2 regions of the Streptomyces sp. NPDC002144 genome follow, and region 2 is predicted to be linked to the other one. Evidence: predicted binding sites of a transcription regulator. Region 2 holds the regulator's gene; the other holds the start of a gene.
The links. The regulator HrcA, encoded in region 2, represses chaperone genes, less so after heat shock. The targets are predictions, from matches to a motif close to TTNGCACTCNGNNNNNCNGAGTGCNAA.
Positions count from the first base shown of each region.

Region 1: a site for HrcA is predicted at 9,260-9,286, ahead of groES (co-chaperone GroES). Genes of this name have one in related genera too.

Region 1 is NZ_JBSFDB010000029.1:826-16,291, reverse strand. It holds gene ACWCQ1_RS34800 (beta-xylosidase/alpha-l-arabinosidase) at 1-1,196, opposite strand, end outside; gene ACWCQ1_RS34795 (LacI family DNA-binding transcriptional regulator) at 1,327-2,394, shown strand; gene ACWCQ1_RS34790 (LCP family protein) at 2,766-3,734, shown strand; gene ACWCQ1_RS34785 (YciI family protein) at 3,921-4,277, shown strand; gene ACWCQ1_RS34780 (RNA polymerase sigma factor) at 4,323-5,576, shown strand; gene ACWCQ1_RS34775 (THUMP-like domain-containing protein) at 5,577-6,740, opposite strand; gene ACWCQ1_RS34770 (polysaccharide deacetylase family protein) at 6,831-7,760, shown strand; gene ACWCQ1_RS34765 (polysaccharide deacetylase family protein) at 7,757-8,554, shown strand; gene groES (co-chaperone GroES) at 9,433-9,741, shown strand; gene groL (chaperonin GroEL) at 9,859-11,484, shown strand; gene ACWCQ1_RS34750 (ester cyclase) at 11,539-12,246, opposite strand; gene ACWCQ1_RS34745 (SDR family NAD(P)-dependent oxidoreductase) at 12,335-13,108, opposite strand; gene ACWCQ1_RS34740 (MOSC domain-containing protein) at 13,170-13,838, opposite strand; gene ACWCQ1_RS34735 (LysR family transcriptional regulator) at 13,931-14,836, shown strand; gene ACWCQ1_RS34730 (WhiB family transcriptional regulator) at 14,971-15,300, opposite strand.
Region 2 is NZ_JBSFDB010000011.1:169,239-184,704, forward strand. It holds gene ACWCQ1_RS19000 (S41 family peptidase) at 1-2,810, opposite strand, end outside; gene ACWCQ1_RS19005 (hypothetical protein) at 2,856-3,416, opposite strand; gene ACWCQ1_RS19010 (VOC family protein) at 3,502-3,894, opposite strand; gene ACWCQ1_RS19015 (16S rRNA (uracil(1498)-N(3))-methyltransferase) at 3,914-4,660, opposite strand; gene ACWCQ1_RS19020 (nitronate monooxygenase) at 4,657-5,733, opposite strand; gene dnaJ (molecular chaperone DnaJ) at 5,879-7,015, opposite strand; gene hrcA (heat-inducible transcriptional repressor HrcA) at 7,016-8,032, opposite strand; gene ACWCQ1_RS19035 (MBL fold metallo-hydrolase) at 8,183-8,914, shown strand; gene ACWCQ1_RS19040 (DUF3097 domain-containing protein) at 8,946-9,749, shown strand; gene hemW (radical SAM family heme chaperone HemW) at 9,907-11,139, opposite strand; gene ACWCQ1_RS19050 (SpoIIE family protein phosphatase) at 11,171-13,093, opposite strand; gene ACWCQ1_RS19055 (HAMP domain-containing protein) at 13,196-15,466, shown strand, end outside.

The DNA of each region.
Region 1 (15,466 bases), on a different contig from region 2:
CCGTCGGGGTTGTCGAGGAGGACCACCGACTCCTCGGCCAGCCGGCGCGCGAGCGCGCGGTTCGCCGACGAGTCCAGGTCGATGCGCTCGGCCGGCTCCGGGGTCCAGTCCTCGTCCAGCAGGCCCAGCTCGCACTTCTGCAGCAGGACCCGGCGGGCCGCCCGGTCGATCAGGGACTCGGGGACCTCGCCCGCTCGTACCGCCTCGACGAGCGGTGTGCCGTAGCACTTCAGGGTGGGCAGCTCGACGTCGAGGCCCGCCGCGAGCGCCGCGTGGGCCGCCTCCGCCTCGGAGCCCGCGACCCGGTGCTGGGTCTGCAGGAAGCCGACGCCGAAGTAGTCGGCGACCACCGTGCCCGTGAAGCCCCACCGCTCACGCAGCAGCTCGGTCAGCAGACCCGGGTCCGCCGAGGCCGGGATGCCGTCCGTGTCGTTGTACGCGGCCATCACCGACCGCGCCCCGGCCTCCCGCAGCGCCATCTCGAAGGGCGGCAGCGTGATGTCCGCGAACTCCCGCACGCCCGCCCGCACGGGCGCGAGGTTGCGGGCACCGGCCGAGGAGGCGTACCCGGCGAAGTGCTTGAGCGTGGAGACGATCCCGGCCGACTCCAGGCCCCGCACATAGGCGGTGCCGATGGTGCCGACCAGGTACGGGTCCTCGCCGATGGTCTCCTCGACGCGGCCCCATCGCGGATCCCGTACGACGTCCAGGACCGGGGCGAGTCCCTGGTGGACGCCCACCGAGCGCAGGTCGCGGCCGATGGCGGCGGCCATCTCCTCGACGAGGGCGGGGTCGAAGCTCGCGCCCCAGGCGAGCGGCACCGGGTAGGCGGTGGCCCGCCAGGTGGTGAAGCCTGCCAGGCACTCCTCGTGCGCGAGGGCGGGGATGCCGAAGCGGCCCGCCTCCGCGATACGGCGCTGGGCGCGGGCCAGCGCCTGCGCGCCCAGCGCCGGGTCCACGGGGGCGGTGCCGAAGGGGCGGGTGAGCTGGCCGAGGCCGTGGGTGATCAGCTCGTCCCAGTCGTAGTCGGCGCTCATCTCGCGCTGCAGCGGGGCGACTCCGTCGCCGTCGGTGTCGGCGCCCACCCACACGCCGTAGAGCTGGGCGGTCTTCTCCTCCAGGGTCATCCGGGAGAGGAGGTCGTCGACGCGGGAGGCGGCGGGCAGGGCGGGGTCACGCCAAGGCGCGGTGGTCATGAAACTCCTGCTCTGGTCGAGTCGGGACGGGCCCTCTCACGAATGTTTCGCTATTCATCTCGAATGTTCCGGGAACCTAGGCCGGTCGCAAGGGTTCGTCAAGAGGGGGCGCAGGGATACGATCGCCGCCATGACGCCTCCGGAGCCCGTTGAAACGCGGACGACAACCCCGACGACAGGCCGGTCCCAGCAGACCGCGACGCTCGCCGAGATCGCCCGCGAGGCCGGCGTGTCCGCGCCGACAGTTTCGAAGGTCCTCAACGGCCGCGCCGACGTGGCCCCGGCCACCCGCACCCGGGTGGAGGAGCTGCTGCGCGCGCACGGTTACCGGCGCCGCAGGGCCGAGGCGAGCCGCTCCCCGCTCATCGACCTGGTCTTCCACGAGCTGGAGAGCGCCTGGGCGATGGAGGTCATCCGGGGCGTGGAGAACGTGGCCCGGGACACCGGGCTGAGCGTGGTGCTGAGCGAGAGCGCGGGGCGGCTGACACCGGGGAGGACCTGGGCGGACCAGGTCGCCGCCCGCAGGCCGCACGGGGTGATCCTGGTGCTCTCGGGCCTGGACGAGTCCCAGCGGGCCCTGCTGACCAGCCGTTCCATCCCCTTCGTGGTGATGGACCCGGCCGGCGACCCGGGCGTGGACGTGCCCTCCATCGGTGCGACCAACTGGCAGGGCGGTCTCGCCGCCACCCGGCACCTCGTCGAACTCGGCCACACGCGCATCGGTGCCATCACGGGCCCCTCCCGCATGATGTGCAGTCGCGCCCGGGTCGACGGCTACCGGGCCGCCCTGGAGACCGCCGGGCTCCCCGTCGACCCCTCGCTCGTCGCGTCCGGCGACTTCCACCACGACACCGGCTACCGCCAGGGGCTGGAGCTGCTGCGCCGCCCCGACCGCCCGACCGCGGTCTTCGCCCTCAACGACCTGCAGGCGCTCGGCCTGTACGAGGCCGCCCGCGAACTCGGCCTGCGCATCCCGGAGGACCTGAGCGTGGTCGGCTTCGACGATCTGCCGGTCGCCCGCTGGGTGGGGCCGCCGCTGACGACCGTACGGCAGCCGCTGACGGAGATGGCCGAGGCGGCGGCCAAGCTGGTGCTGGACCTGGGCCGGGAGGACCAGGCGCCGGTGGCCACCCGGGTCGAGCTGGCCACGAGCCTGGTGGTGCGCAGCAGCACGGCACCGCCGCCCAGTGGTGTCTGACGGGGCGCCACTGTTGCAGGTTGGCCGGAAGTGGCGGTATTGACAGGCGGTGCGCCCACGCCCACACTCCCGCGAAGCCAATCGGTAACCCACCCGAAACTTTCGAAGGCCCGCTGACGCGCTGCCACTCGTCCGGAACTGCCGAAACCCCAGCAACCCGGTGTCTGCGGTCACCCTGGGCTGACGGGTCTCTGAGAAGCGTGAGATTTTCCGTAGAAAACCGCTTCGTGGGGTCGCTGCTAACAACCTCCTAATAATTCGGACTTACGTTCCTGTCTGTGACGGGACTTGAGCCGGGACAGGCGGAGAGCGGCGGCGGGGGCAGATCCAGGGGCCGGCGCTCGACCGTACTGAGGATCGCCGGCCTCACCATGGCGGGACTGCTGGTGCTGGGCGCCGGGGCGGCGGGGTGGGTGTACTGGCACCTCGACAGCAACATCAAAAGCGTCGACATCAACCAGGCGCTCGGCGACGACCGTCCGGCGAAGGCGGTGACGATCCCGTCCCCCGGGGCCTCCGAATCCCCGCTGCCCACCGGCTCCCTGAACGTCCTCGTCCTCGGGTCCGACTCCCGCAGCGGCAAGGAGAACAAGGCGCTCGGCGGGGGCAGCAGCTCCGGCGCCCGGTCGGACACCGCGATGGTGGTGCACATCGACGCGGGCCGGAAGGACGCGACCATCGTCAGCATCCCGCGCGACACGCTCGTCACCCGCCCGTCCTGCCCGCTGAAGTCGGGTGGCTCCACGGCCGTGGCCCACAACGCCATGTTCAACAGCGCCTACTCCGTGGGCGGCCCGGTGTGCGCGGTGAAGACGGTCGAGTCCATCACCGGCGTCCGCATGGACCACTACATCGAGATCGACTTCTCGGGCTTCGCGAAGCTGGTGAACGCCCTGGGCGGGGTCACCGTCACCACGGACCAGGACATCGACGACGACGACAGCCATCTGCACCTCGCGGCCGGTACCCACCATCTCGACGGCAAGCAGGCCCTCGCCCTCGCCCGCACCCGGCACGGCATAGGCGACGGCAGCGACCTGGGCCGCATAGGCCTCCAGCAGAAGCTGGTGAAGGCCTTGCTGGAGCAGATCTCCTCGACGAACCTCTTCACCGACCCCGCCCGGCTCTACTCCGTCGGCGACGCCCTGACGGACAGCCTCACCACCGACACGGGCCTGGACTCCATCAGCGAGCTGGTCGGGTTCGGGCGCAGTCTGAAGGGCCTGACCGCGCAGCACCTCAAGACGGTGATGATGCCGGTGGTCACGGCCCCCTCCGACCCCAACCGCGTGGTGGCGAAGGAACCGGCGGCGAGCGAGCTGTGGGAATCGCTGCGCTGAGCAGCGCAAGGATCAGTCGCTGCGCTGAGCAGCGCACAGAGAAGTCGCTGCGCTGACCAGCGGAAACAAGGGCGGCGGAAAAAACTTCGGGGAAATGCGGCGTGCCTGTCGATCCCCGGCCTCCTCGATCGACGCACTGGTGAAAGGCCGGACAGCGACCGGCCCCGGACCGACCGAGGAGTCACCATGCCCCGCTACCTCTCCCTCGTACAGATCGACGAGAAGACCGCCCCCGCCGAGGGGCCCAGCCCCGAGCTGATGCAGCGGATGGGGGAGCTGATCGAGGAGATCACCAAGGCCGGCGTGATGCTGGACACCGCCGGGCTGACGCCGTCCGCGCAGGGCACGCGGGTGCACTGGCAGAACGGTGAGATCTCCGTGACCGACGGGCCCTTCACCGAGTCCAAGGAGGTCGTCGGCGGCTACGCGATCATGCAGTGCAAGGACAAGGCCGAGGCACTGGAGTGGACCAAGCGGTTCCTGAAGGTGCACGAGGAGCACTGGACGGTGACCTGCGAGGTCAGGGAGATCGCGGAGGGCTGAGCGCCGCTTGGCCCGAGGCCCGTCGGGGGTGTTGCATGGTGGGCTGTGGAACAGCAGCCCACCGCCACCCGTGCCGTCGACACCGTCTTCCGCCTCGAGTTCCCGCGCATCGTCGCCGGCGTCACCCGGATCGTCCGTGACGTCGGCATCGCCGAGGAGCTCGCCCAGGACGCCCTGGTCGCCGCGCTGGAGCAGTGGCCCCGGGACGGTGTGCCGGACAACCCGGGCGCCTGGCTGACGGCCACCGCCCGGCACCGCGCCGTCGACCTGGTCCGGCGCCGGGAGAACTACGCCCGCAAGCTGGCGGAGATCGGCCGCAGCCTGGAGACGACCGCGCCGCCCGAGGAGCCCGCCGACCCCGAGGACATCGACGACGACCTGCTCCGGCTGGTCTTCACCACCTGTCATCCCGTCCTGTCCGCCGAGGCCCGCACCGCCCTCACCCTGCGGCTGCTGGGCGGCCTGACCACCGCCGAGATCGCCCGCGCCTTCCTCGTCCCCGAGCCGACGGTCGCCCAGCGCATCGTCCGCGCCAAACGCACCCTCGCCACGAAGAACGTCGCCTTCGAGGTGCCCTACGGCCCGGACCGCGAGGCCCGTCTCGGCTCCGTCCTGGACGTCATCTACCTGATCTTCAACGAGGGGTACGCCGCCACGGCCGGCGACGACTGGCTGCGCCCGGCGCTGTGCGAGGACGCGCTGCGGCTGGCCCGTGTGCTGTCGTCGCTGATGCCGAAGGAACCCGAGGTGCACGCGCTGGCCGCCCTGCTGGAGTTCCAGGCCTCCCGCGCCGCGGCCCGCACCGGCCCCGGCGGCGAACCCGTGCTGCTCAAGGACCAGAACCGCCGCCGCTGGAACCGCATGCTCATCGCCCGTGGCATCACGGCCCTGCACCGCGCCGAGGCCACCGCCACCGGCGCCCCGGGCCCGTACACCCTCCAGGCGGCGATCGCCGCCTGCCACGCGCACGCGTACACCTACGAGGAGACCGACTGGACGAGCATCGCCACCCTCTACGGCCTGCTCGCCGCCCGCGCCCCCTCCCCGGTCGTCGAACTCAACCGCGCCGTCGCCGTGTCGATGGCGGAGGGTCCGGAAGCGGGGCTCGCGATCGTGGACACCCTCGCGGCGGAACCCGCCCTGCGCGACTACCACCTGCTCCCCAGCGTCCGCGGCGACCTGCTGGAGCGCCTCGGGCGTACGGCCGAGGCCCGCGCCGAGTTCGCGCGGGCGGCGGAACTCACCCGCAACGAACGGGAACGGGAGCTGCTGCTGCGGCGGGCGGCCGGAGCGGGGTGATCAGGCGGGGTGTCCGACGAGCATGGTCGGCGCCCCCGCCACCCGGGTCAGGAAGACGGTCGCCGAGTTGGGGCCGGCCGGCTTGACCTTCTTCCTGAGTTCCTCGGGCTCCACCGCCGACCCCCGCTTCTTCACGGTCAGCGTCCCGACCTCCCGCTCCCGGAGCAGGGCCTTCAACTTCTTCACGTTGAAGGGCAGTTGGTCGGTGATCTCGTAGGAGGTGGCGTACGGGGTGGGGAGGAGGGCGTCGGAGGTGACGTACGCGATGGTGGGGTCGATCAGGCCGGCGTCCAGGTCCTCGGCCACCTCGGCGACCAGATGGGCGCGGATGACGGCGCCGCCGGGCTCGTACAGGTAGCGGCCCACCGGGCGGACCCGGGGATCGGGGAGCCCCCTTCCGAGCAGGGTGCGGGGGCCGGGGAGCAGCGTGGCGCGGACCGCCCCGGGCGTCGTCCCGAACCACAGCACGGCCTCCTTCACGTCCCCGCCGTCCGAGATCCACTCGGCCTCGGCGTCCTCGGGCACGGCCTCGTGCGGGATGCCCGGGGCGACCTTCAGCGCGGCGGCCCGGGACGCCTTGCGGGCCGCCCCGACGGCCCAGGACAGGGGCGGTGAGTAGGCCTCGGGGTCGAAGATCCGGCCGCGTCCGCCGCGCCGTGCCGGGTCGACGAACACGGCGTCGTACCCCGCCGTGTCGACCTCCGTGACATCGGCCTCCCGCACCTCGATCAGGTCCGCCAGCCCGAGCGCCTCGGCGTTCGCCCGCGCCACGGCGGCCGTCGCCGGGTCCCGGTCCACGGCCAGGACCCCGATCCCCGCCCGGGCGAACGCGATCGCGTCCCCGCCGATCCCACAGCACAGGTCGGCGACGGACCGTACCCCCATGGCCTGGAAGCAATCCGCCCGGTACGCCGCCACGCTCGCCCGCGTCGACTGCTCCACCCCGTTGGGTGTGAAGAACATCCGCCCGGCGTCCGCCGCCCCGAACTTCGCCGCCGCCCGCTGCCGCAGCCGCGCCTGCCCGAGGGCCGCCGACACCAGGTCGGCGGGGTGCTCGCGGCGCAGCCGGGTCGCCACGGCGAGCTCGTCGGCCGGGGCCGTGTCACGCACCTCGTCGAGGAGGGCGCGGCCTTCGGGGGTGAGGAGGAGGGCGAGGTCGTTCACCGGGTCATTGTGGGCCAGTCGGTGGATGGTGTGCCCGGGGACGCGGTGTCGGGCCGGGATCGCGGGCCCGGCCTGCGAGGATCCGGCACCATGCGAGCAGTCGTACAAAACGATAAAAACGGGGCGTCCCGGAAGCGGCGAGTCCGTGGCGGGATCGCCGTGCTCGCCGTCGCCGCCATCGCCTCCGGCTGTGCGACGGGCGACGGCCAGGAGGTGCGCCCGGCCTCCGGCCAGCAGCCCCTGAAGGCACCCGAGGCCCGCGCCCTGGACTCGTACGCCCTGAAGCTGCGCGCGGCCCTCACCGCCCGGGCCGCCGCCGCGCGGCGCTGGGGGCTGCGTCAGGTGCCCCTGACCGCTCCGCCGCCACCGGCGCACAAGCCGCGGATCACCGCCCGCAGGGGCTTCGAGGTGGACGACCAGGAGGAGCTGGACCTCCCGCCCGTCTTCACCACGGTTCCCACCCGGCAGAGGGTCGTCTTCCTCACCATCGACGACGGCGCCGAGAAGGACCCGGCGTTCCTGCGGATGATGAGCGAGCTGAAGATCCCGTACTCGGCCTTCCTCAGCGACTTCCTGGTCAAGGACGACTACGGGTACTTCCGCCGGATGCAGTCCGAGGGCGTCACCCTCAACAACCACACCCTCACCCACCCCTATCTGCCGGGGCTCTCCTACGAGCGGCAGCGGCACGAGATCTGCGGCATGCAGGCGGTCATGAAGAAGCAGTTCGGCCGGGCCCCGACCGTCTTCCGGCCGCCCTTCGGCAACTACAACCGGGACACCCTGCGCGCCGCGAAGTCCTGCGGCATCCGGTACGCGCCGATCTGGGACGAGGAGGTCTTCGTCGACCACTGGGAGTACCGCGAGGACGACCAGGACCTGCACCCCGGCGACATCGTGCTCACCCACTTCCGGGGCCGCGACGAGTGGAAGGGCACCATGGTCGACGACATGCGGCGCTTCCTGAACAAGGTCACGGCCGAGGGGTACGCGGTGGCCCGCCTGGAGGACTACCTGTGAGGCTCCGGGAGCTGGCCGCCGGGGTTCTGGCGCTCGCCCTCCTCACCGGCTGCGCCCAGTCCGTCGACCCCATCGAACGGCTCGGCAGGAAGGCGGCGCAGGAGGTACGGCCGCACGGTCACGCCGGCCGGCCCGTGCGGTCGTACCGCCGCTGGGGCCTCCAGGCCCCGCTGCCCCGTGCCCCGCGACCCGCCCGCGCCCCGGCCCTCCGCCCGGCGGGCCCGGCCCTCCCCCTGATCGTCTCCCACGTCCCCACCCACGACCGGGTCGTCTTCCTCACCTACGACGACGGCGCCGCGCGGGACCCGCGCTTCGCCGACATGGTCCGTGAACTCCGGCTGCCCGTCAGCGTGTTCACCGCCGACGGCACCGCCGCCCCGGTCCACGGCCACCTCCCGCGTCCACGGCCGGCCGACGCGGGCACCCACGGTCCCCGCCTCGGCCGCACCACCCTGCGCGGCCTGCCCTACGCCGGCCAGCGCGCCGAAATCTGCGGCCGGCCCGACCGGCCCCGGCCCCGTCTGTTCCGGCCGCCCCACGGCGCGTACGACGGCACCACCCTCCGCGCGGCCGGTGACTGCGGGGTCACGGCGCTGGTGCTGTGGTGCGTGTCGATGAACTCCGCCGGCCGGCTGACCTACACCCGCACCGCCCGCCACCTGACCCCCGGCGACATCGTCTCCGTGGCCCCGGACGCCGCGACGGGCCCACCCCTCACCCAACGCACGTCCCGCCTCCTCGCGCGTCTGGAGGAACGGGGGCTGACGGTGGGGCGTCTGGAGGACTATCTGTAGCCGAGGCCGCCGGCATCCGCCCCGCACGGGTCACGGCGAACCCGTCCCGGAAGAACCGGAAGAAGAAGAGGGCGAACGCGAGGGCGGCCGTCGCCTGCCCTCCCAGCCACACCGTCGCGCCCCACGCGTGCCCGTTCAGCGCCAGGGGGCCGCGAACACCAGGTCGAAGGCGCGTTCGGCTGGAAACTGGACCGCGAGCCCGCAGCCGTCGGACGACTGGGACCGGGAGGGCAGGGGTTGGCGGTAAGCGTCCGGGCGGCGGAGGGGACCCTCTCGCGTGGCACCTGTCGCTGGCCACGCCGGCGCGCCCTACGTGTGCGCCTTGGGTGCCAGGACGTCGGCGAATGCCAGGCCGAAGGCGCGTTCGGCCGGAAGGAGGCCCGTGAGCGTGCAGCCGTCGGACGGCAGGGACCGGGAGGGCAAGGGGGGTGGTAAGCGTCCAGGCGGCGGAGGGGCCCCTCTCGCGACGCGCCTGTCGCTGGCCAGTCGGCCCGCCCTACGTGTGGCCCCTTGGGGGCCAGGACGCCGGCGAACGCCTGGTCGAAGGCGCGTTCGGCCGGAAGCAGGACCGCGAGCGCATAGCCGTCGGACGACTGCGACCAGGAGGGCAGGGGGCGACGCGACGGTATACGTGTCCAACACGGCGGACGGGACCTCTCGCGAGGCATCCAGCGACCGGATCGCGGGCCGACGCGCCGCTCGGGATTAGCAGTCCGCTTGACCGAGTGCTAATCGCGGTCATAGTCTCGGCTCTGGCACTCCCCCCTGGAGAGTGCCAAACAAGCGACGGGCAGGTCCGGCACCCGCGACGACGGATCCACCTGGTCGCCACCTCAGACAGTTAACCCCGTGAGATCTCCGAAGGGGGAGGTCGGATCGTGACGACCGCCAGCTCCAAGGTTGCCATCAAGCCGCTCGAGGACCGCATCGTGGTCCAGCCGCTGGACGCCGAGCAGACCACGGCCTCTGGCCTGGTCATCCCGGACACCGCCAAGGAGAAGCCCCAGGAGGGCGTCGTCCTGGCCGTGGGCCCGGGCCGTTTCGAGAACGGCGAGCGCCTGCCGCTCGACGTCAAGACCGGCGACATCGTGCTGTACAGCAAGTACGGCGGCACCGAGGTCAAGTACAACGGCGAGGAGTACCTCGTCCTCTCGGCCCGCGACGTGCTCGCGATCATCGAGAAGTAGTACCGCCTCAGAGTTTTTCCACGCTGCGCCCCCGGCCCCCGCGACCACTAAGAAGCCGGGCGCCCGGGGCGCAGTGTCTTTGTTACAACCCACAGATCCGAGAGGGCTCCCGCTGTCATGGCGAAGATCCTGAAGTTCGACGAGGACGCCCGTCGCGCCCTCGAGCGCGGCGTCAACAAGCTGGCCGACACGGTCAAGGTGACGATCGGCCCCAAGGGCCGCAACGTCGTCATCGACAAGAAGTTCGGCGCGCCCACCATCACCAACGACGGCGTCACCATCGCCCGTGAGGTCGAGGTCGAGGACCCCTACGAGAACCTCGGCGCCCAGCTGGTGAAGGAGGTGGCGACCAAGACCAACGACATCGCGGGTGACGGCACCACCACCGCCACCGTGCTCGCCCAGGCGCTGGTGCGCGAGGGCCTGAAGAACGTGGCCGCGGGTGCCTCCCCGGCCGCGCTCAAGAAGGGCATCGACGCCGCCGTCGCCGCCATCTCCGAGGACCTCCTCGCGACGGCCCGCCCGATCGACGAGAAGTCCGACATCGCCGCCGTGGCCGCGCTGTCCGCCCAGGACCAGCAGGTCGGCGAGCTGATCGCCGAGGCGATGGACAAGGTCGGCAAGGACGGTGTCATCACCGTCGAGGAGTCCAACACCTTCGGTCTGGAGCTGGACTTCACCGAGGGCATGGCCTTCGACAAGGGCTACCTGTCCCCGTACTTCGTCACCGACCAGGAGCGTATGGAGGCCGTCCTCGACGACCCGTACATCCTGATCAACCAGGGCAAGATCTCCTCGATCGCCGACCTGCTGCCGCTGCTGGAGAAGGTCATCCAGACCAACTCCTCCAAGCCGCTGCTGATCATCGCCGAGGACGTCGAGGGCGAGGCCCTGTCGACCCTGGTCGTCAACAAGATCCGCGGCACCTTCAACGCGGTCGCGGTCAAGGCCCCCGGCTTCGGTGACCGCCGCAAGGCGATGCTGCAGGACCTGGCGATCCTCACCGGCGCCACGGTCGTCTCCGAGGAGGTCGGCCTCAAGCTCGACCAGGTCGGCCTGGACGTGCTGGGCTCCGCCCGCCGCGTCACCGTCACCAAGGACGACACCACGGTCGTCGACGGCGCCGGCAACTCCGAGGACGTCACGGGCCGCGTCGCCCAGATCAAGGCCGAGATCGAGAACACGGACTCCGACTGGGACCGCGAGAAGCTCCAGGAGCGCCTCGCGAAGCTCGCCGGCGGCGTGTGCGTGATCAAGGTCGGCGCCGCCACCGAGGTGGAGCTGAAGGAGAAGAAGCACCGTCTGGAGGACGCCATCTCCGCGACCCGCGCCGCGGTCGAGGAGGGCATCGTCTCCGGTGGTGGCTCCGCGCTGGTCCACGCCGCCAAGGTGCTCGAGGGCTCCCTCGGCAAGACCGGCGACGAGGCCACCGGTGTCGCCGTCGTCCGCCGCGCGGTCGTCGAGCCGCTGCGCTGGATCGCCGAGAACGCCGGCCTCGAGGGCTACGTCATCACCTCCAAGGTCGCCGAGCTCGACAAGGGCCAGGGCTTCAACGCCGCGACCGGCGAGTACGGCGACCTGGTCAAGGCCGGCGTCATCGACCCGGTCAAGGTCACCCGCTCCGCCCTGGAGAACGCCGCCTCCATCGCCTCCCTCCTCCTGACGACCGAGACCCTGGTCGTCGAGAAGAAGGAAGAGGAGGAGCCGGCGGCCGCGGGCCACGGTCACAGCCACGCCCACTGACGCACCGCAGCACGAAGGCCCGGCACCCCCTGGGGGTGCCGGGCCTTTCGGCGTCTACTGCTCCAACTGGTCCAGGGCGCCCAACTGCGCCATCAGCCCGAGCCGGTCGTACTGCCACCAGCCCTCGACGATCTTCCCGTCCTCGTCGCACCGGAAGATGGTCGCCCCGGTCATCACGACGTTCCGCCCCGTGGCGGGAAGCCCCATGAACTCACCGGTCTGGGTGCCGCGCCAGGTCCACCGGGTGCACACCCGGTCCCCGTCCGCGATCTGGTCCTCGACGTCGAAGGCGAAGTCGAAGCCGGCGCGCCACATGCCGATCTCCCGCCGTATGGCGTCCATGCCCATGGTGTCCTGCTCGTTGGCGGGATCGTGGTCGTGGTAGTTCTCGGCGATCAGGTCGTCGAGCGGCGGGAGATCGCCCTTGACGGCGATCGTCTCGAAGAACCGCCGTACGTTCGCCGCGTACAGCCGGTCGTCCCGCACCACGTCCAGGTCCGTGAAGGTCGGCATCTCCTCGCAGAGGGCCACCATCTCCCGGAAGATCTTGTCCGTCTCGGGCAGGTTCGAGTTCCGCATCGCCTCCTCGTACGACGGGAACTCCACGATCTCGATGAAGTGCGACGCGTCGGAGTGGTCCTTGCCGACCACGGCGTGCGTCGCCGTCCGCTTCCCCCTGGTCTGTTCGACCCATGTGTCCATCAGCCGGTTCATGTCGTCGAAACGGCTGGTCCTGCAGTCGATGAGCTGTACGAAGGTCATGGTGCTGCCTCCGGTCCGCCTGGGTCCGGTTGAACACCCCCATTCTCTGCCCGCCGGCGTCATCGGGCCATGCAGCGCTACTGCGCCCCTACTGCGGCCCGTACTTCCGCCCCGTCCGCGAGGTGATCCCGCCCAGCAGGGCCCTCGGCGTCACCTTCACGATCCCCATCAGGGCCTTGTACCGGGGGTCCGGGATGGAGAGGGACTTGCCACGGGCGAGATCACTCAGCGCCGCCGCCACCAGTTTGTCCGCGTCGAGCCACATCCAGCCGGGGATGTTGTCCGTGCCCATGCCGGCCCGCTGGTGGAACTCCGTGCGCACGAAACCGGGGCACAGGGCCATCAGGCGTACCCCGCTGCCCGCGAGATCCTTCGCCGCGCCCTGCGTGAACTGCACGACCCACGCCTTGGACGCGCCGTAGGTGCCGCGCGGGACGAAGGCGGCGACGGAGGCGACGTTGACGACACCCCCGCGGCCCCGCTCCCGCATCGCCTCCGTCGCCGCCGACGTCAGCCGGAGCACCGCCTCGCAGTGGACCTTGAGCATCTTCAGCTCGTCGGCCATGGGGACGTCGAGATAGTGGCCCTTGTTGCCGAAGCCGGCGTTGTTGATCAGCAGGTCGACGGGGTTCCTGCGGTCGGAGAGGCGGGCGGCCACCGTCTCGATGCCGTCGTCCGTCGCCAGGTCCGCCGTCACCACCTCCACCTCGACGCCGTGCCGGTCGTGGAGTTCGGTCGCCTGTTCGTGCAGCCGCTTGGTGTCCCGGGCCACCAGGACCAGGTTGTGCCCGTCCGCCGCCAGCCGCCGTGCGAACGCGGCGCCGATGCCCGCCGTCGATCCCGTAATCAGAGCCGTTGTCATGGCCCAAGCGTAGTTACCCGGAGGCAAGGGGTCCGATCCGCGGGCGGGCGGTGAGGGGGGTTCAGGTGCCGTACTTCTCGAGATACTTCCGCGCGTTGGCCAGCGCCTCCGGATGCAGTGCGTCCCCGGCCGCCAACAGCCTTGGCAGCAGCGTCCGTTCGGTGGTCACCGCGCGGAACTGCAGGGCCACCGTCACGTCGTGGGCGGGCCGGTGCACGATCTCGACCGGATCGCCGGACCGTATCTCGCCCGGCTCGATCACCCGCAGGTACGCCCCGGGCGCGCCCTTGCGCGTGAACCGCTTCACCCACCCCCGCTCACCCATGTGGCCCTGGAAGGTGCCGCACGGGATCCGCCCGCAGGTCACCTCCAGCACGACCCGGTCCCCGATCCGCCACCGCTCGCCGATCAGCGCGCCCGAGACGTCCAGGCCCTCGGTGGTGAGGTTCTCGCCGAAGGAGCCGTTCGCCAGCGGGCGCGCCAGCTCGCGCTCCCAGGCGTCCAGGTCCTCGCGCGCCATGGCGTACACCGCCTGGTCGTCCCCGCCGTGGTGCTGCCGCTTGCACACCGCGTCCCCGGCCAGCCCGCTCCCGCCGACTCCCTTGGGCCCGGGCGCGGCCACCCGCACCGGCCCCGCCACCGGCCGCTTGTCGATGCCGGTCACCCCCTCGGGGTTGTCCGTGTACGGCACGGCCCGCGCGCTGCCCAGATTCACCGACAGAAGCCTCATGACGGAAACGGTAGGCCGCCGGGTCTCAAAGCGTCGACCGATTATTCGGCGCCGTACCAAAGCCTCACTTATCCTTCGCCTATCCTCGAAGGGTGATCGAGGCCCGTCATCTCCGTGTCCTGCGCGCCGTCGCCACCACCGGTTCCTTCTCGGCGGCCGGACGCGCACTGGGCTGCACCCAGCCCGCGGTCAGCCAGCAGATGAAGGCGCTGGAGGCGTCGGTCGGCACCCCGCTGCTCGTCCGCAGCGGACGCGAGATGCGGCTCACCCAGGCGGGCGAGGCGCTCGTCCGGCACGCCGGCACCATCCTCGCGGGGCTCACCGCCGCCGAGGAGGAGATCGCCGCCATCGCGGGCCTGCGCGCCGGGCGGGTACGGCTCGTGTCGTTCCCCAGCGGCAGTTCCACCCTGGTACCGGCCGCGCTCGCGGCCCTGCGCGCGGCCCACCCCGGCACCCGGGTCTCCCTCGAGGAGGCCGAACCGCCCGCGTCGGTGGAGATGCTGCGCGAGGGCGAGTGCGACGTGGCGCTCGCCTTCCGGTACGAGGGCGCGGGCGGCCAGGAGGGGGAGTGGGACGACCTCGTCGTACGGCCGCTGCTGAGCGACCGGCTCGTCGGGCTCGTACCGGAGCGGCACCGGCTCGCCGGCGCCGGGTCCGTGGCCATCGGGGAGCTCGCGGACGAGCCGTGGATCGCCGGATGCCCGCGCTGCCGTGGACAGTTGGTGGAGGTGTGCGAGGGCGCCGGGTTCACCCCGCGGATCGACTTCGCGACCGACGACTACCCGGCCGTGGTCGGTCTGGTGGGCGCCGGTCTGGGCGTGGCGGTACTACCGCAGCTCGCCATCGAGTCCGTACGGCCACGCCACGCGCGCGTGCTGACGCTGCGGCCCGCGGTGCGGCGGGAGATCGTGGCGCTGACGCTGCCGGACCTCGCCCAGGTGCCGGCCGTCGCGGCGACCCTGGACCACCTCGCGCACGCGGCGGCCCGGCAGCCGTAGCGCGCGGGGCGAGGAGAGACGCGCGGGGGCGAGGAGAGACCGCGGGGGCGAGAAAAGAAGGGCACGCGTGCGTGCCCTTCTCGTCGGGAGCTCAGGGTCCGGGAGCTTGGAATCCGGAACGCCGAAACGTTCCTTCAGTTGTTCGGGACGCTGCCCGCGCCAGTGGCCCCCGCCGACACCAGCCGGTTCCGCGCCCGCCCCATGAGTTCTTCGCGCTCGTCCTCGGTCAGGCCGCCCCACACGCCGTACGGCTCTCTCACCGCCAGCGCGTGCGCCGCGCACTGCGCGCGCACGGGGCACCTCATGCAGACCTCCTTGGCCGAGTTCTCGCGAGCGCTCCGGGCCGCGCCTCGCTCGCCCTCCGGATGAAAGAAGAGCGAGCTGTCCACCCCGCGACAGGCAGCCAGCAGCTGCCAGTCCCACAGGTCCGCGTTCGGTCCGGGAAGGCGGGAGAAATCTGCCATTACGTGACCCCTTGTAGCCGTTCTGAGCGGATACGGTGCCCACGACCGTACATCTCTCATCTAAGGAGATGAAAATATGACTCATTGCGAATCTAGCCTCAGACACCAGCAGATGGGAAGAAATAGGGCTGAATGGGGCACTGGTTGTGATGAAACGTTGAGGGTC
Region 2 (15,466 bases):
GGGCGCAGTCCGCGTGGCAGGTCCCAGCCGACGATCCTGCGGGCCAGCTTCTCGACGACCAGCTGGGAGGTGTGGCCGCCGCGGTTCTCGCGGACGTCGACGACCAGGCCCTCGCGGGCCACCTCGACGCGCAGGTCGCGGTGGATCTGGGCCCAGCCGGGGGCCTGCATGTCGGGGACGTGGAGGTAGCCGAGGCGGCCGTCGGAGCGCTCGTGGACGTAGGCGCGGCGGTCGGCGACCCAGGCGTGGTAGCGCAGGGGTTCCTCGTCGGCGACGGGGACGACGACGGCGTGCCGGGGGTCGCCGCCGCCGGAGGGGAGGATCGTCAGCTCGACGGGTTTGCCGGCCGTGCCGACCAGGAGCGGTCCGGGCCCGGTGACCGGGTCCACCGGGCGGCCGGCGACCGCGACGATCGCGTCCCCGGCGCGGACCGCGACACCGGGCGCGGCCAGCGGGGAGCGGGCGTCGGGGTCGGAGGTCTCGGCGGGGAGGATGCGGTCGACGCGCCAGGCGCCGTCCTCGTGGCGGGAGATGTCGGCGCCGAGCAGACCCTGGCGTTCGCCGTGGCCGTGGTTGCCGCGCGGGGTGACGTAGGCGTGGGAGGTGCCGAGTTCGCCCTGGACCTCCCAGAGGAGGTCGACGAGGTCGTCGTGGGCGGCGACGCGGTCGAGGACGGGCCTGTAGCGGTCCAGGACGCCGTCCCAGTCGACGCCGCCGAGGTCGGGGCGCCAGAAGTTGTCCCGCATGAGGCGGCCGGTCTCGTCGTACATCTGGCGCCACTCTGCGGCGGGGTCCACGGTGTGGCGGACGCGGCCGAGGTCGACGGTGATGTTGCTGTCGCTGTCGTCGTCGTTCGAGGCGCGCCGGTCGCTGGGGACGACCTTGAGCTTGTCCTCGGTCCACAGCAGGACGCGCTTGCCGTCGCCACTGACGGCGAAGTGGTCGGCGTCGGAGGCGAGGTGCTCGATGCGCTGCTGGGCCAGGTCGTAGCGTTCCAGGGCCGTCCTGGGGTCCGGGTCGTCCGGGGTGGCCCGGGAGGCGCCGAGGACGCCGCGCACGGGGTGGCGCAGCCACAGCACCCCGTCCTTGGCGGCGCGCAGGGTGGAGTAGCGGGCGGCCTCGACCGGGAAGGGCACGATCCGGTCGGCCAGTCCCTCGAGGTCGACACGGGTGCTGGGGGTGCCCTCGCTGTCGGGGGTCTCGTCCTTGTCCGGGGCGTCGAAGGGGAGGCCGTGGCGCTGCGGTCCGAACGGGGACGGGGTGGTCGCCGCGAGGGGGATCAGGTGCGGGCGGGAGCCGCCGACGAAGGCGAGGTCGAAGACGTGCTCGTCGTAGACCGGGTCGAAGGAGCGCGCGGAGAGGAAGGCGAGGTGCTTGCCGTCGAGGGTGAACGCCGGCGCGTAGTCGCGGAAGCGGAGCGGGGTGGCCTCGGTGACCGACAGGTCGGTGGTGTTGGCGAGGCGCAGCTGCCGCAGCGGGCGCGGGCCGGGGTGGGACCAGGCGAGCCAGCCGGAGTCGGGGGAGAAGACCAGGCCGGAGACGTCCCCGTCGGTGGAGCGGTCCACCTCGCGGACCTCGCCGGTGTCCCGTTCGACGAGCAGGACGCGTCCGTCGTGCGCGGCGACGGCGACGCGGCCGCCGTCGGGGGCCACGGCGAGGTCGAGGACCCGGCCGAGCTGTCCGGCGGCCAGCCGACGCGGGGTTGTGCCGGGGGCGGTGCCGGTCGCGGGGGCGAACTCCAGGGCGTCGTCGCCCTCGGCGTCGGTGACCCAGACGACGTGTTCCTCGCCGTCCACCCGGAAGGTGCGCGGCAGCCGGGCCCGTACGCCGGGTTCGGCGGCCAGGGCGCGGGCGGGGCCGGAGCGGTGGGTGACCCAGTGCACGGAGCCGCGGACGGCGACCGCGCTGCCGCGGGCGGTGTGGTCGGGGTGCGCGGAGCCGAACCAGCGGGCGGCGTTCACCGGGAACGGCTGCAGGTCGAGCCGGGGGCCGCCGAGCCGGACGTCCAGGCGGCGCGGCTCGGCGGTGTCCAGGTCGTCGAGGATCCACAGCTCACCCGCGGACGCGTACACCAGCCGGGTGCCGTCGCCGGCGAGATGGCGGGCGTAGAAGCCGTCGATCGGGGTGTGCCGGCGCAGGTCGGAGCCGTCGGCGAGGGAGGAGTAGACGGCGCCGACGCCCTCGTGGTCGGAGAGGAAGGCGATCCGGTCGCCGGTCCAGACGGGGCTCTCGAGGTTGCCGTCCACGTCCTCGTGCAGGCGCACGAACTCGCCGTCGCCGTCCCGGTCGATCCACAACTTGCCCGCCGTGCCGCCCCGGTAGCGCTTCCACCAGGCCGCCTCGCGGCCCATGGGCGCGGAGAGCAGGACGGTGGACGGGCCGAAGGCCACATGGCCGACGGGGCCGTAGGGCAGGGTGGCCGCCGGGCCGCCGTCGAGCGGAATCGCCCGTGCCCAGCTGCGGCGCAGGCTGGCCTGGCCCTGGGTGCTGATCGCGAGGACGTCTCCGTCCGGGGTCCAGCCGCGCACCTGGGTGCGTGAACTGCCCCAGTACGTCAGGCGTTTCGCGGAACCGCCGTCGATCGGGGCCACATGGACCTCGGGGGCGCCGTCGCGGGTGGAGGTCCAGGCGACGGTGGTGCCGTCGGGCGAGATGCGGGGGTGGTTCACCGGCACGTTGTCCGCGCTGACCCGCCAGGCCCGGCCGCCGTCGAGGGGGGCGAGCCACACGTCGTCCTCGGCGGTGAAGGCGAGCAAGTCGCCGTGCAGGTGCGGGAACCGGAGATACGCGGGGGCTGCGGGCTGCGTCACACGATCACTCTAGGCAGCCGCCGGGTCGCCGGGCAGCGGTTTGGATCACTTGCCCTGGACCGGCCAGCACTGCGGGTCGCCCTTGCACCAGATGGTCCGCGTGACGGTCACGGTGACGGTGGCGCCGGGCTGGTTGCCGTTGCCGCCGCTGGGGTTGTTCACGATCGGGGAGGGCGTGGAGGTGCAGTCGCCGAGCCCGGCGACGTGGAACAGCGTCTTGCCGCCGACCTTGGCCGTCAGGTCACCGCGCACACAGGCGCCGTCCACGGCGCGGGTGACCTTGCCGGTGACGGTGATGTCCTTGCCGTCCTTGGTCTGCCCCTGGCAGTCGACGTTGGCGACGGTGGTCTCGCTCGCGCTGGGCATGGTGTTGTGACTGGTGTTGTTGTTGCCGTAGTTGGCGGTGCAGCTGAGCCACTGCACGTCGATGTTGTGCCGCTTCAGTTCCTTGGTCGCGGTCTGGTCGGTGGTGTACGCGACGGCCGCGGTGCCGAGCCCACCGGGATCACAGGCCACGGCCCCTCCGACGGCCACGACGGCAAACCCCGCCACGGCCGCCACCCGTCGTGCCGGTGGCCGTCGCCAACTGCGCCTCAACGCCCCCATGAAGGGCAGCCTGCCACCGAGTGCGCGTCCGCGGAAGGGCGCATACGGTCATTGGAGCGCCCCTCGAGGAGGAGCCGACCCGGCCTCAGGTCCGCAGCAGCAGCCACTCCTGCAGCTCCACCAGGTTGCCCTCGGGGTCCTTGAGATGGGCCACGCGCATGCGGTCGGTCATCGGGGCGGGACCGTGCAGCACGGTGGCCCCGCGCTCCGTGATCCGCTCGCAGTAGCCGTCGAGGTCGTCGACGCGCAGCACCACCAGCGAGCGGTGGCCGGTGGCCGTGTCGCCCAGTTCGTCCAGGACCTCGGCCATCATCGAGCGGTCCTGCAGGGCGATCCCCGCCGATCCCGTGGCCGGGCTGAACTTCTCGTACGGTCCCTCGCTCGCCCCGGACTGCGGCTTCAGCCCGAGGACGTCGGCGTAGAAGCGGTAGCAGGCGGCGAAGTCGGCGACGAGGAGGCGGACTTGGGCGAGTTCCACGTGGTCCCCCGGTGGGTGGTCAGGACCAGCGGCCGGTGCGGCCCAGGAGCAGGGCCGCAGCCGCGGTGCCGGCGGTCGATGTACGCAGCACGGTAGGCCCCAGCACGTACGCCTTCGCACCCGCCTCCTCGAACAGCGCCAACTCGTCCTTGGACACGCCCCCTTCGGGGCCGACGACCAGCACGATCTCGCCGTGGGCGGGGAGTTCGGCGGTGGCCAGGTGCTCGCTGCGGTGCTCGAAGTCGGAGTGCAGGACGGCGGCGAGGTCGGCTTTGGCGAGAAGTGCGGCAACCTGTCTGGTCGTCGCCGCGTCCGCGATCTCGGGGAAGCGGACCCGCCGGGACTGCTTGCCGGCCTCCCGGGCGGTGGCCCGCCACTTGGCGAGCGCCTTCAGTCCGCGCTCGCCCCGCCACTGGGTGATGCAGCGGGCGGCCTGCCAGGGCACGACGGCGTCGACACCGACCTCGGTCATGGTCTCCACGGCCAGTTCACCCCGGTCGCCCTTGGGCAGGGCCTGGACGACCGTGATGCGCGGGGCGGGCTCCGGCTCCTCGGACACCGAGACGATGCGGACGAGCAGCCGGTCCTTGCCCTCGGCGCCGGTCACCTCGCACGCCGCGTGCCGACCGGCGCCGTCGGTGAGGACGACCTCCTCGCCGGGCTGCAGCCGCTTCACCGAGACCGCGTGCCGGCCCTCGGCGCCGTCGAGGACGTACGGACCGGCGCCGGCCGGCAGGTCCTCGGCGACGAACACCGGCGCGGTCATCGCAGGTCCCCCTGGCCCGACAACGCCGTCCGGGCCGCGTCGAGCTCGGCGGCGAGGACCTCGACCAGCTGCCCGGCCGGCAGCTCGCGGGCCATGCGGTGCCCCTGCCCCGCCCACAGCGCCATGCCCTGCGCGTCGCCGGACGCGGCGGCCTTCTTGCGCAGGGGCGCGGTGATGTGGTGGAGCTGGGGGTAGGCGGCGGGGGCGTACGGGCCGTGCTCACGCATGAAGCGGTTGACCAGGCCGCGGGCCGGGCGGCCGGAGAAGGCGCGGGTGAGTTCCGTCCGCGTGAACAGGGGGTTGGTGAGCGCCTGCTTGTGGACGGCGTTGGCGCCGGACTCGGCCGTGGCCAGGAACGCGGTGCCGAGCTGGGCCGCGCTCGCGCCCGCCGCGAGGACGGCGGCGATCTGGCCGCCGCGCATGATGCCGCCGGCGGCGACGATCGGGATGGCCACGGTCTCGCTGACCTGGGCGACGAGGGAGAGCAGGCCGATGCCGGCGCCGTCGTTCTCCGGGGTGTCGCGGTGGGTGCCCTGGTGGCCGCCGGCCTCCACGCCCTGCGCGATCACCACGTCGGCCCCGGACCGCTCCACGGCGAGGGCCTCCTCGGCGGTGGTCGCGGTGACCAGGACGAAGGTGCCCAGGCGGTGCAGGGAGTCGACGACGTCCCGGCTGGGGACGCCGAAGTGGAACGACACCACGGGCACCGGGTTGTCCAGCAGGACGGCGAGCTTGGCGTCGTAGCCGTCGTCGCGGCCGCTGTCCGGGTCGCCGAGCTCGGTCTCGTACCAGGCGGCCTCACCGGTCAGCTGGTGGGTGTAGATCTCCACGGCGCCCTGGTCGGCGTACTCCGGCTGCGGCAGGAAGAGGTTCACGCCGAAGGGGCGGCTGGTCAGGCTCCGCAGCTGCTTGATCTCCTGGTACATGCCGTCGGCGGTCTTGTACCCACCGGCCAGGAACCCCAGCCCGCCGGCCTCGGACACGGCGGCGGCGAGCGCGGGCACGGAGACGCCGCCCGCCATGGGGGCCTGCACGATCGGATACGGGAAGAGATCGGTCAGCGCGGAGGACATGACCGCATGTTGTCACGTCCTCCCAACAAGTCCGAATCGGGCATCCCCACGGCACGGACCACCTGAATGAGCGAGCCTCAGCACCCGTTGGCGGCGCCTGCCCGGGGGCCAACCCCCGGCCCCCCGGCAGCCCGCTCAGCCCGCGTCAGCGCCCGTTGAACGCATCCTTCAGCCGCGAGAACAGCCCCTGCTGCCCGGGCTGGAACTGGCCCTGGGGGCGTTCCTCGCCGCGGAGCTTGGCCAGTTCGCGCAGGAGGCGTTCCTGTTCCGGGTCGAGCTTGGTGGGGGTCTGGACCTCGACGTGGACGATCAGGTCGCCCCGGCCGCCGCCGCGCAGATGCGTGACGCCCCGGCCGTGCAGCGGGATCGACTGGCCGGACTGGGTGCCGGGCCTGATGTCGACCTCCTCCATGCCGTCCAGCGTCTCCAGCGGCACCTTGGTGCCCAGGGACGCCGCCGTCATCGGGATCGTCACCGTGCAGTGCAGGTCGTCCCCGCGCCGCTGGAAGGTGGAGTGCGGGAGCTCGTGGATCTCGACGTACAGGTCACCGGCCGGGCCGCCGCCCGGGCCGACCTCGCCCTCGCCGGCGAGCTGGATCCGCGTGCCGTTGTCCACACCGGCCGGGATCTTCACGGTCAGCGTGCGGCGGGAGCGGATCCGGCCGTCACCGGCGCACTCCGGGCACGGCGTGGGCACGACCGTGCCGAAGCCCTGGCACTGGGGGCAGGGACGCGACGTCATGACCTGGCCCAGGAAGGACCGGGTCACCTGGGAGACCTCACCGCGGCCACGGCACATGTCACACGTCTGCGCGGTGGTGCCGGGGGCCGCTCCCTCGCCGTTGCAGGTGTTGCAGACGATCGCGGTGTCGACCTGGATGTCCTTCGTGGTGCCGAAGGCCGCCTCGTCGAGCTCGATCTCCAGCCGGATCATCGCGTCCTGGCCGCGCCGGGTGCGCGAGCGCGGGCCGCGCTGGGACGCCGTACCGAAGAACGCGTCCATGATGTCCGAGAAGTTCCCGAAGCCGCCGGCGCCGAAGCCGCCCGCGCCACCGCCGCCCGCCTGCGAGAGCGGGTCGCCGCCGAGGTCGTAGACCTGCTTCTTCTGCGGGTCCGAGAGCACCTCGTAAGCGGCGTTGATCTCCTTGAACCGCTCCTGGGTCTTCGGATCGGGGTTGACGTCCGGGTGCAGCTCGCGGGCGAGCCGCCGGAAGGCCTTCTTGATCTCTTCCTGCGACGCGTCGCGGCGCACGCCGAGAACGGCGTAGTAGTCCGTGGCCACTTACGACTCCGCCAGGATCTGTCCGACGTACCGTGCCACTGCGCGTACCGCTCCCATCGTTCCCGGGTAATCCATGCGGGTCGGTCCGACCACGCCGAGTTTGGCGACTGCCTCGCCGCCCGAACCGTAGCCGACCGAGACCACGGACGTGGAGTTGAGTCCCTCGTAGGCGTTCTCGTGACCGATGCGTACGGTCATGCCCGAATCCCCCGCCTCTCCAAGCAACTTGAGAAGGACGACCTGCTCCTCCAGCGCCTCCAGGACGGGCCGGATGGTGAGGGGGAAGTCATGTCCGAAGCGGGTCAGATTGGCGGTTCCGCCGATCATCAGCCGCTCCTCGTTCTCCTCGACGAGCGTCTCCAGGAGGGTGGAGAGCACCGTCGCTACGGTACCCCGGTCCTCCACGTCGAAGGCCTCGGGCAGGTCCTCCACGAGACGCGGGACGTCCGTGAAGCGCCGTCCCGCGACCCGGCTGTTGAGCCGCGCCCGCAGGTCCGCGAGCGAGGCCTCACCGAAGGGCGCCGGGCAGTCGACCATGCGCTGCTCCACCCGGCCGGTGTCCGTGATCAGCACGAGCATCACGCGCGCGGGGGCGAGCGAGAGCAGTTCCACGTGCCGCACGGTCGAGCGGGTGAGCGAGGGGTACTGCACGACGGCGACCTGCCGGGTCAGCTGCGCGAGCAGCCGGACCGTCCGCGCGACGACGTCGTCGAGGTCGACTGCGCCGTCGAGGAAGTTCTGGATCGCGCGCCGCTCGGGGGCGCTCATCGGCTTGACGCCGGCGAGCTTGTCGACGAACAGGCGGTAGCCCTTGTCGGTGGGGATGCGCCCGGCGCTGGTGTGCGGCTGGGCGATGTACCCCTCGTCCTCCAGGGCGGCCATGTCGTTGCGGACCGTCGCCGGGGAGACGCCGAGGTTGTGCCGCTCGGTCAGGGCCTTCGACCCGACCGGCTCCTCGGTGCCGACGTAGTCCTGGACGATGGCGCGCAGCACCTGGAGCCGTCGTTCACTCAGCATGCGCACACCTCCAGAAGTCGTCCCCTAGCCACTTCGCCTGGCACTCTGTCCCGCCGAGTGCCAGCGTTCCCCGGCCCAGTGTACGGCTGTGGGGTACACCCAGGGCAAGGTCGGGCACGGTTGAGAGGGTCGTACCGTTAGCGTCGCGGTATGACGGTGACTTGGGAAGAGCTCGGGTGGGAGCGGGTCGCGGCCGGGGTGGGGCGGTGCCGGCTGCCGGGGTGGGACTGCACGGCGGGGCTGGTCGTGGGGGCGGGCACGGCGCTGGTGATCGACGGCGGGTCGAGCCTGGCGGAGGGCGTGGAGCTGCGGACCCGGGCGGAGGCGCTGGCCGGTCATCGTGTGACCCATCTCGCGCTCACGCATCCGCACTTCGACCACGTCCTCGGGGCGCCGGCCTTCGCGGGCGCGGAGGTGTACGGCGCGGTCGGCATCGACACGGTGTTCGAGGCCCGGCACGCGCGGGAGGAACTGTTGGCGGACGCGGTGCGCAACGGGCTGGACGCGGACGTGGCCGAGGAGGCCGTGACCGCCCTCGTCGCGCCCCGCCATCATGTCTCCGGCGAGTGCACCCTCGACCTGGGCGGCGGCCGGCAGGTGCTGCTGGCGAACGTGGGCCCGGGCCACACGGCCCATGATCTCGTGGTCCTGGTGCCCGGCTCACCGGAGGTGGTCTTCTGCGGCGATCTGGTCGAGGAGTCCGGCGAACCGCAGGCGGGACCGGACGCCGTACCGTCGCACTGGCCGGCCGCCCTGGACAGGCTGCTGGCTCTCGGCGGCGAGGACGCGCTGTACGTGCCCGGTCACGGAGCGGTGGTGGACGCGGGGTTCGTACGGGCGCAACGGGACGCGCTGGCGGCGCGTTTCGGCGTGTCGCGGTGATCGCCGCCGCGCTTCTCCTATCGTCATCCGAATGCGCCAGTACTCCGCCGACCTGACCCCTCCCTGGAAGAAGCCGAAGCCCGTCCCGGAGGTCCCGGCGGAGCCCGGTCTGGTGGTGGAGGAGCCCGGCACCGGTTTCTGCGGGGCGGTGATCCGCTGCGAGGCCGGAACGGTGACCCTGGAGGACCGCTTCGGCAAGCACCGGGTGTTCCCGCTGGAGCCGCGGGGATTCCTGCTGGAGGGCAGGGTGGTCACCCTGGTCCGCCCCTCCTCGGCCCCGGCACGCCCCACCCGCACCGCCTCCGGCTCGGTCGCCGTCCCCGGCGCACGCGCGCGTGTGGCCCGCGCCGGGCGCATCTACGTGGAGGGCCGGCACGACGCGGAGCTGGTGGAGAAGGTCTGGGGCGACGACCTGCGCATCGAGGGCGTGGTCGTGGAGTACCTGGAGGGCGTGGACGACCTGCCGTCGATCGTGGCGGACTTCGCCCCCGGCCCGGACGCCCGGCTCGGTGTGCTGGTCGACCATCTGGTCCCGGGCACCAAGGAGTGGCGCATCGCGGAGTCGGTGACCAGCGACCACGCCCTGGTCGTCGGCCACCCGTACATCGACGTCTGGGAGGCGGTGAAGCCGTCGGCCCTGGGCATCGAGGCATGGCCGCGCATCCCGCGCGGCCAGGACTGGAAGACGGGCGTGTGCCGGGCGCTGGGCTGGCCGGACAACACGGGCGCCGCCTGGCAGGGCATCCTCTCCCGCGTCCACTCCTACAGGGACCTGGAGCCCGAACTCCTGGGCCGAGTGGAGGAACTGATCGACTTCGTCACGACCCCCGCCTGACGGCCGGGCGGTCGCGGCCCTCTTCCTCCACCGCCTGACAGCACCTTGCGCGGCGCCCGGCGGGCCGGCGGGCACGAGCACCCGGCCGATCATGTTCCCGTCCCCGAAGCGGCCTCCCGTGAGCGATCACGGCCGCGCGATCTGTCCGCAGGCCGGTTCAGTCCACCAGGTCCCTGACCACGGCGTCCGCCAGCAGGCGCCCGCGCAGGGTGAGCACCGCGCGGCCCTCGTCGTACGGGCCCTGCTGCAGCAGTTCGTCCGTCAGGGCCCGGTGTGCGGCGGCCAGGCCGTCCGGCTTCAGGAGGGTCAGCGGTACGCCCTCCCGCAGCCGCAGCTCCAGCAGGATCCGCTCCACCCGGCGGTCCTCGTCCGTCAGGAGTTCACGGCCGGCGCCCGGTGAGCGCCCCGCCGCCAGCGCCGCCGCGTACGCGCCGGGGTGCTTCACGTTCCACCAGCGCACCCCGCCGACGTGCGAGTGCGCGCCGGGACCCGCGCCCCACCAGTCGGCGCCGCGCCAGTACAGCTCGTTGTGCAGACAGCGGGCCTCGGGAGCGGTCGCCCAGTTGGAGACCTCGTACCAGTCGAAGCCCGCCGCGGACAGGACGTCCTCCGCGATCAGGTACCGGTCCGCGTGGACGTCGTCGTCCGTCATCGGGACCTCGCCGCGGCGGATCCGGCGGGCGAGCTGCGTGCCCTCCTCGACGATCAGCGCGTACGCCGACACATGGTCCGGGCCCGCCTCGATCGCCGCCTCCAGCGAGGCCCGCCAGTCGTCGTCCGACTCCCCCGGGGTGCCGTAGATCAGGTCCAGGTTGACGTGCTCGAAGCCGGCCGCCCGGGCCTCCGCGACGCACGCCTCGGGGCGGCCGGGGGTGTGGGTGCGGTCCAGGACCTTCAGTACGTGCTGCTTCGCGCTCTGCATGCCGAAGGAGACGCGGTTGAAGCCGCCCTCGCGGAGGGCGGTCAGACAGGCCGGGTCGACCGACTCCGGGTTGGCCTCCGTGGTGACCTCGGCGTCGGGCGCGAGGCCGAACTCGTCGCGGATCGCCGACAACATCCGTACGAGATCGTCCGCCGCCAGCAGTGTCGGCGTGCCGCCGCCGACGAAGACCGTGCGGACCGGGCGCGGGTCGTCGCCGAGGACCTTGCGGGCCAGGCGGATCTCGTCGACCAGGGTGTCCGCGTAGTTGTCCCGGGAGGCGAGGACACCGCCCGTGCCGCGCAGCTCGGTCGCGGTGTAGGTGTTGAAGTCGCAGTACCCGCAGCGGGTGGCGCAGTACGGGACGTGCAGGTAGAAGCCGAGGGGGCGGTCGGCCGCCCCGGTGAGCGCGGAGGCGGGGAGCGCGCCGTCGGCGGGGACCGGCTCGCCGTCGGGGAGTGCGGAAGGCATGCCCTCCATTGTCCCGTACCGCCGCGACTGCTCACTCCGCCTGCAGCACCAGCAGCGCCAGGTCGTCCTCCGGCGGCCTGCCGCCGAACTCGTGCACCAGCCTCTTGATGCGCTCGGCGATCAGCTCCGCGCTCAGGCCCGCGCAGCCGGCCAGGGCGGTGGCGAGGCCGTCGGCGTCGTCGAACTGGCGGGAGCCGGAGCGGCGCTCGGTGACGCCGTCGGTGACGCACAGGAGGGTGTCGCCGGGGCCGAGCTCGAAGGTCTCGCTGGTGTAGGTCTCGTCCTCGATGACGCCGAGCAGGGTCTGCGGACGGGCCGCCGTGCGGACGGTGCCGTCGGCGCCGAGCAGCAGCGGCAGGGGGTGGCCGGCGGAGGCGAGGGTGCAGCGGACGCCGTCGCCGACGGGGACCAGCTCGCCGTACAAGAGGGAGAGGAAGCGGGTCTGGGGGCCGTCCCCGGGGCCCGGTGGGCGGCCGCTCGCGAGGGCGCGGGCGGCGGCGTCGGCGGCCTCCGTGGTGTCGTCGAGGAGCAGCTGGTTGAGGCGGTCGAGGACGTCGGCGACGCGGTAGCCCTCGCGGGCCAGCAGCCGCAGCCAGGGCCGGGCGAGCCCGATGACGACGGCGGCCTCGGGGCCCTTGCCCTGGACGTCGCCGACGGCGAAGCACCAGCGGCCGTCCCCGGCCGGGAAGACGTCGTAGAAATCGCCGCTGGGGCCGCCCTTGTCGCAGGGTTCGTAGACGAGTGCGCTGCGTACGCCTGGGATCTCGGCGACTGCGACGGGCAGCAGACCGCGCTGCAGGACCTGGCTGATGGTGGCCTGGCGGGCGTACTGGCGGGCCGTGCCGATGGCGAGGGCGACCCGGCGGCTGAGGTCCTCGACCAGGCCGGTGACCTCGTCGGGGAAGCGCGGCAGTCCGGAGCGGCCGATGACGAGGGTGCCGAGGGGGCGGCCGCCCGCGATCAGCCGGTAGGCGAGGGCGGTGCCGTGCGCCTCGCGCAGATCGAGCGCGCCACCGGGCCAGGGGTAGGGAACCGGCCCGGACCGCAAGCCCTCGGTGGGGCGCGGCGGATCCTTCTCCAGGGCCGCGCGCAGTTCCTCGATGCGGTTCTCGCTGCAGTGCCACACCCGGGCCAGTCTCGGCCCGGCGCCGGGGCCCGAGACGCCGTCGGCGTCCCAGCGGCCCATGGCCTCGTCCTCCGTCCACACCGCGCACCAGTCGGCGAGCCGCGGCACGATCAGCTGTCCGGCGAGCGCGGCGACCAGGTTCTCGTCCAGCTGCCCGGCGAGCAGGTCGGAGGCCTCGGCGAGGAAGGACAGGGCTCCCCGGCCCAGCCACTCCCGGTCGCGCTCGGCGCGCCGAGGCTCGGGCGCGAGGATCTCGGCGACGCCGAGCCCGCGCTCCAGGGCCTCCCGGCCGGCGTACGCTGCGATCTCGTCGCCGGCCGTGTCGCCCTCGGCGGACAGCCGCGCCCACACCGTCTTCGCACCCCGGCGGTAGGTGACGCCCCAGGACTCGGCGAGCGCGGTCACCAGCCGCAGTCCGCGCCCGTACTCCGGTGTCTCGTGCGGCACTTCGGGCTCCGAGCCGCGCGGGGCACGAGAGGGGTGCTGGTCGCGGACCTCGACGACGAGCGCGCCGGTCGCCTCCTCCAGCCGGCACTCCACCTCGACGTCGGTGCCCGCGTGCACGACGGCGTTGGTGACGAGTTCGCTGGTGACGAGGACGGCGTCGTCGGTGAGGCGGTCGGTGATGTGCTCGGTGCCGGGTCGTTCCTCCTCGGCCCACTCGGCGCAGGCGGCGCGCACCAGGGCCCGGGCGGCCCCGGGCGTGACGGCGCTTCCGGGCAGCGTGGCGTGCGCCCGCGCACCGCCCCGCGCGCCGTCCGCGTCCTGGGGCGCCGGCGCGTCGGAGGCACGGGAAGCCGTCTCCCGTTGAGTCGGAATGGCCCCCATGCCCACCTCCCCGAGCAGTTCGGACGAATACGCCTCAGTCGATGCGGACAGAGTGACAGACTGGCCACGCCCATAAGCGCCGAGTTACCGAAGTGGGCCGCCATGAGTGAGAACAGTGCTACGCCAGTGCTCGAAGACGGACAGAAACCGGAACAACTCCGAGCATCTGAGCTGCGCCCGCTGCTCGCGGCGATGACGGCCGCGCGGGACGGCGACTTCACGAAGGTTCCGGAAACCGGCCATGGCATGGTGGCCGAACTGACGGCGCTCTTCAACCAGATCATGGACCGCAGCACCCACTTCAACGTCGAAGTGCAGCGGGTGAAGCGGGAGTTGGTGCGTCATGGGCGGCTCGACGAGCGGCTCACGGCGAGCCCGGGGCAGGGTGCCTGGACCTCCCGCGTCAACGATGTGAACCAGGTGCTGGACGCCCTGGTGGCCCCGGCGGCGAACGCGACCCGGGTGCTGGACGCGGTGGCGGGCGGCGATCTGACCCAGCGGGTGGATCTGCACGACGGCAACCGGCAACTGCGCGGGGATCTGCGCAGGCTGGGCCGGGCCGTGAACAAGATGGTCGACCAACTGTCGCTGTTCACCGGCGAGGTGACCCGGGTCGCGCGCGAGGTGGGCACGGAGGGGCGTCTGGGCGGGCGCGCCAAGGTGCAGGGTCTGTCGGGCAGTTGGCGGGATGTGACCGAAGCGGTCAACACCATGGCGTCCAGGCTGACCGCCCAGGTGCGCGACATCGCCCTGGTGACCACGGCGGTGGCACGCGGCGACCTGACCCGTACGGTCACGGTCGAGGCGACCGGTGAGCTGCTCGAACTGAAGCTGACCGTGAACACGATGGTCGACCAGCTGTCCGCCTTCGCCGACGAGGTGACCAGGGTCGCCCGCGAGGTGGGCACCGAGGGCCAGTTGGGCGGCCGCGCTCAGGTGCGCGGGGTGAGCGGGGTCTGGAAGGACCTGACCGACAACGTCAACTTCATGGCGTCGAACCTGACCTCCCAGGTCCGCAACATCGCCCAGGTCACCACGGCCGTCGCCAACGGCGACCTCAGCCAGAAGATCACCGTCGACGCCCAGGGCGAGATCCTGGAGCTGAAGTCGACCATCAACACGATGGTGGACCAGCTCTCCGCCTTCGCCGACGAGGTCACCCGCGTCGCCCGCGAGGTCGGCACCGAGGGGAACCTGGGCGGGCGGGCGCAGGTGCGGGGTGTGTCGGGCGTCTGGAAGGACCTCACCGACAACGTCAACTTCATGGCGGACAACCTGACGTCGCAGGTCCGCAACATCGCTCTCGTCTCCACCGCCGTCGCCCAGGGCGATCTCGGCAAGAAGATCACGGTGGAGGCGAAGGGCGAGATCCTGGAGCTGAAGTCCACGATCAACACCATGGTGGACCAGCTCTCCGCCTTCGCCGACGAGGTCACCCGCGTCGCCCGCGAGGTCGGCACCGAGGGAAACCTCGGAGGTCAGGCCCAGGTCCGGGGCGTGTCGGGCGTCTGGAAGGACCTCACCGACAACGTCAACTTCATGGCGCTGAACCTGACCTCGCAGGTCCGCAACATCGCCCAGGTCACCACCGCCGTCGCCAACGGCGACCTCTCCAAGAAGATCACCGTCGACGCGCGCGGCGAGATCCTCGAACTCAAGGACACCGTCAACACGATGGTGGAGCAGCTGCGCGCCTTCGCCGACGAGGTCACCCGCGTGGCCCGCGAGGTCGGCACCGACGGACGGCTCGGCGGACGCGCCCAGGTGCTGGGTGTCTCCGGTGTGTGGCGGGATCTGACCGACAACGTCAACTACATGGCCGACAACCTGACTTCACAGGTGCGGAACATCGCCCAGGTCACCACCGCCGTCGCCAACGGCGACCTCTCCAAGAAGATCGACGTGGACGCGCGCGGCGAGATCCTGGAGCTCAAGACCGCCATCAACACCATGGTCGACACCCTGTCCTCCTTCTCCTCCGAGGTCACCCGGGTGGCCCGCGAGGTCGGTTCCGAGGGCCAGCTCGGCGGCCAGGCACGGGTCGAGGGTGTGTACGGCACCTGGAAGCGCCTGACGACGAACGTGAACGAACTCGCCCTGAACCTGACCACCCAGGTCCGGGCGATCGCCGAGGTCGCCTCCGCGGTGGCGCAGGGCGACATGTCCCGCTCGATCACGGTGGAGGCGCGCGGCGAGGTCGCCGAGCTGAAGGACAACATCAACCTGATGGTGGCCAACCTCCGCGAGACGACCCGCGCCAAGGACTGGCTGGAGTCGAACCTCGCCCGGCTCGCGGCCCTGATGCAGGGCCACCGGGACCTGATGGAGGTCGCCGACCTGATCCTGCGCGAGCTGACCCCGCTGGTGAACGCC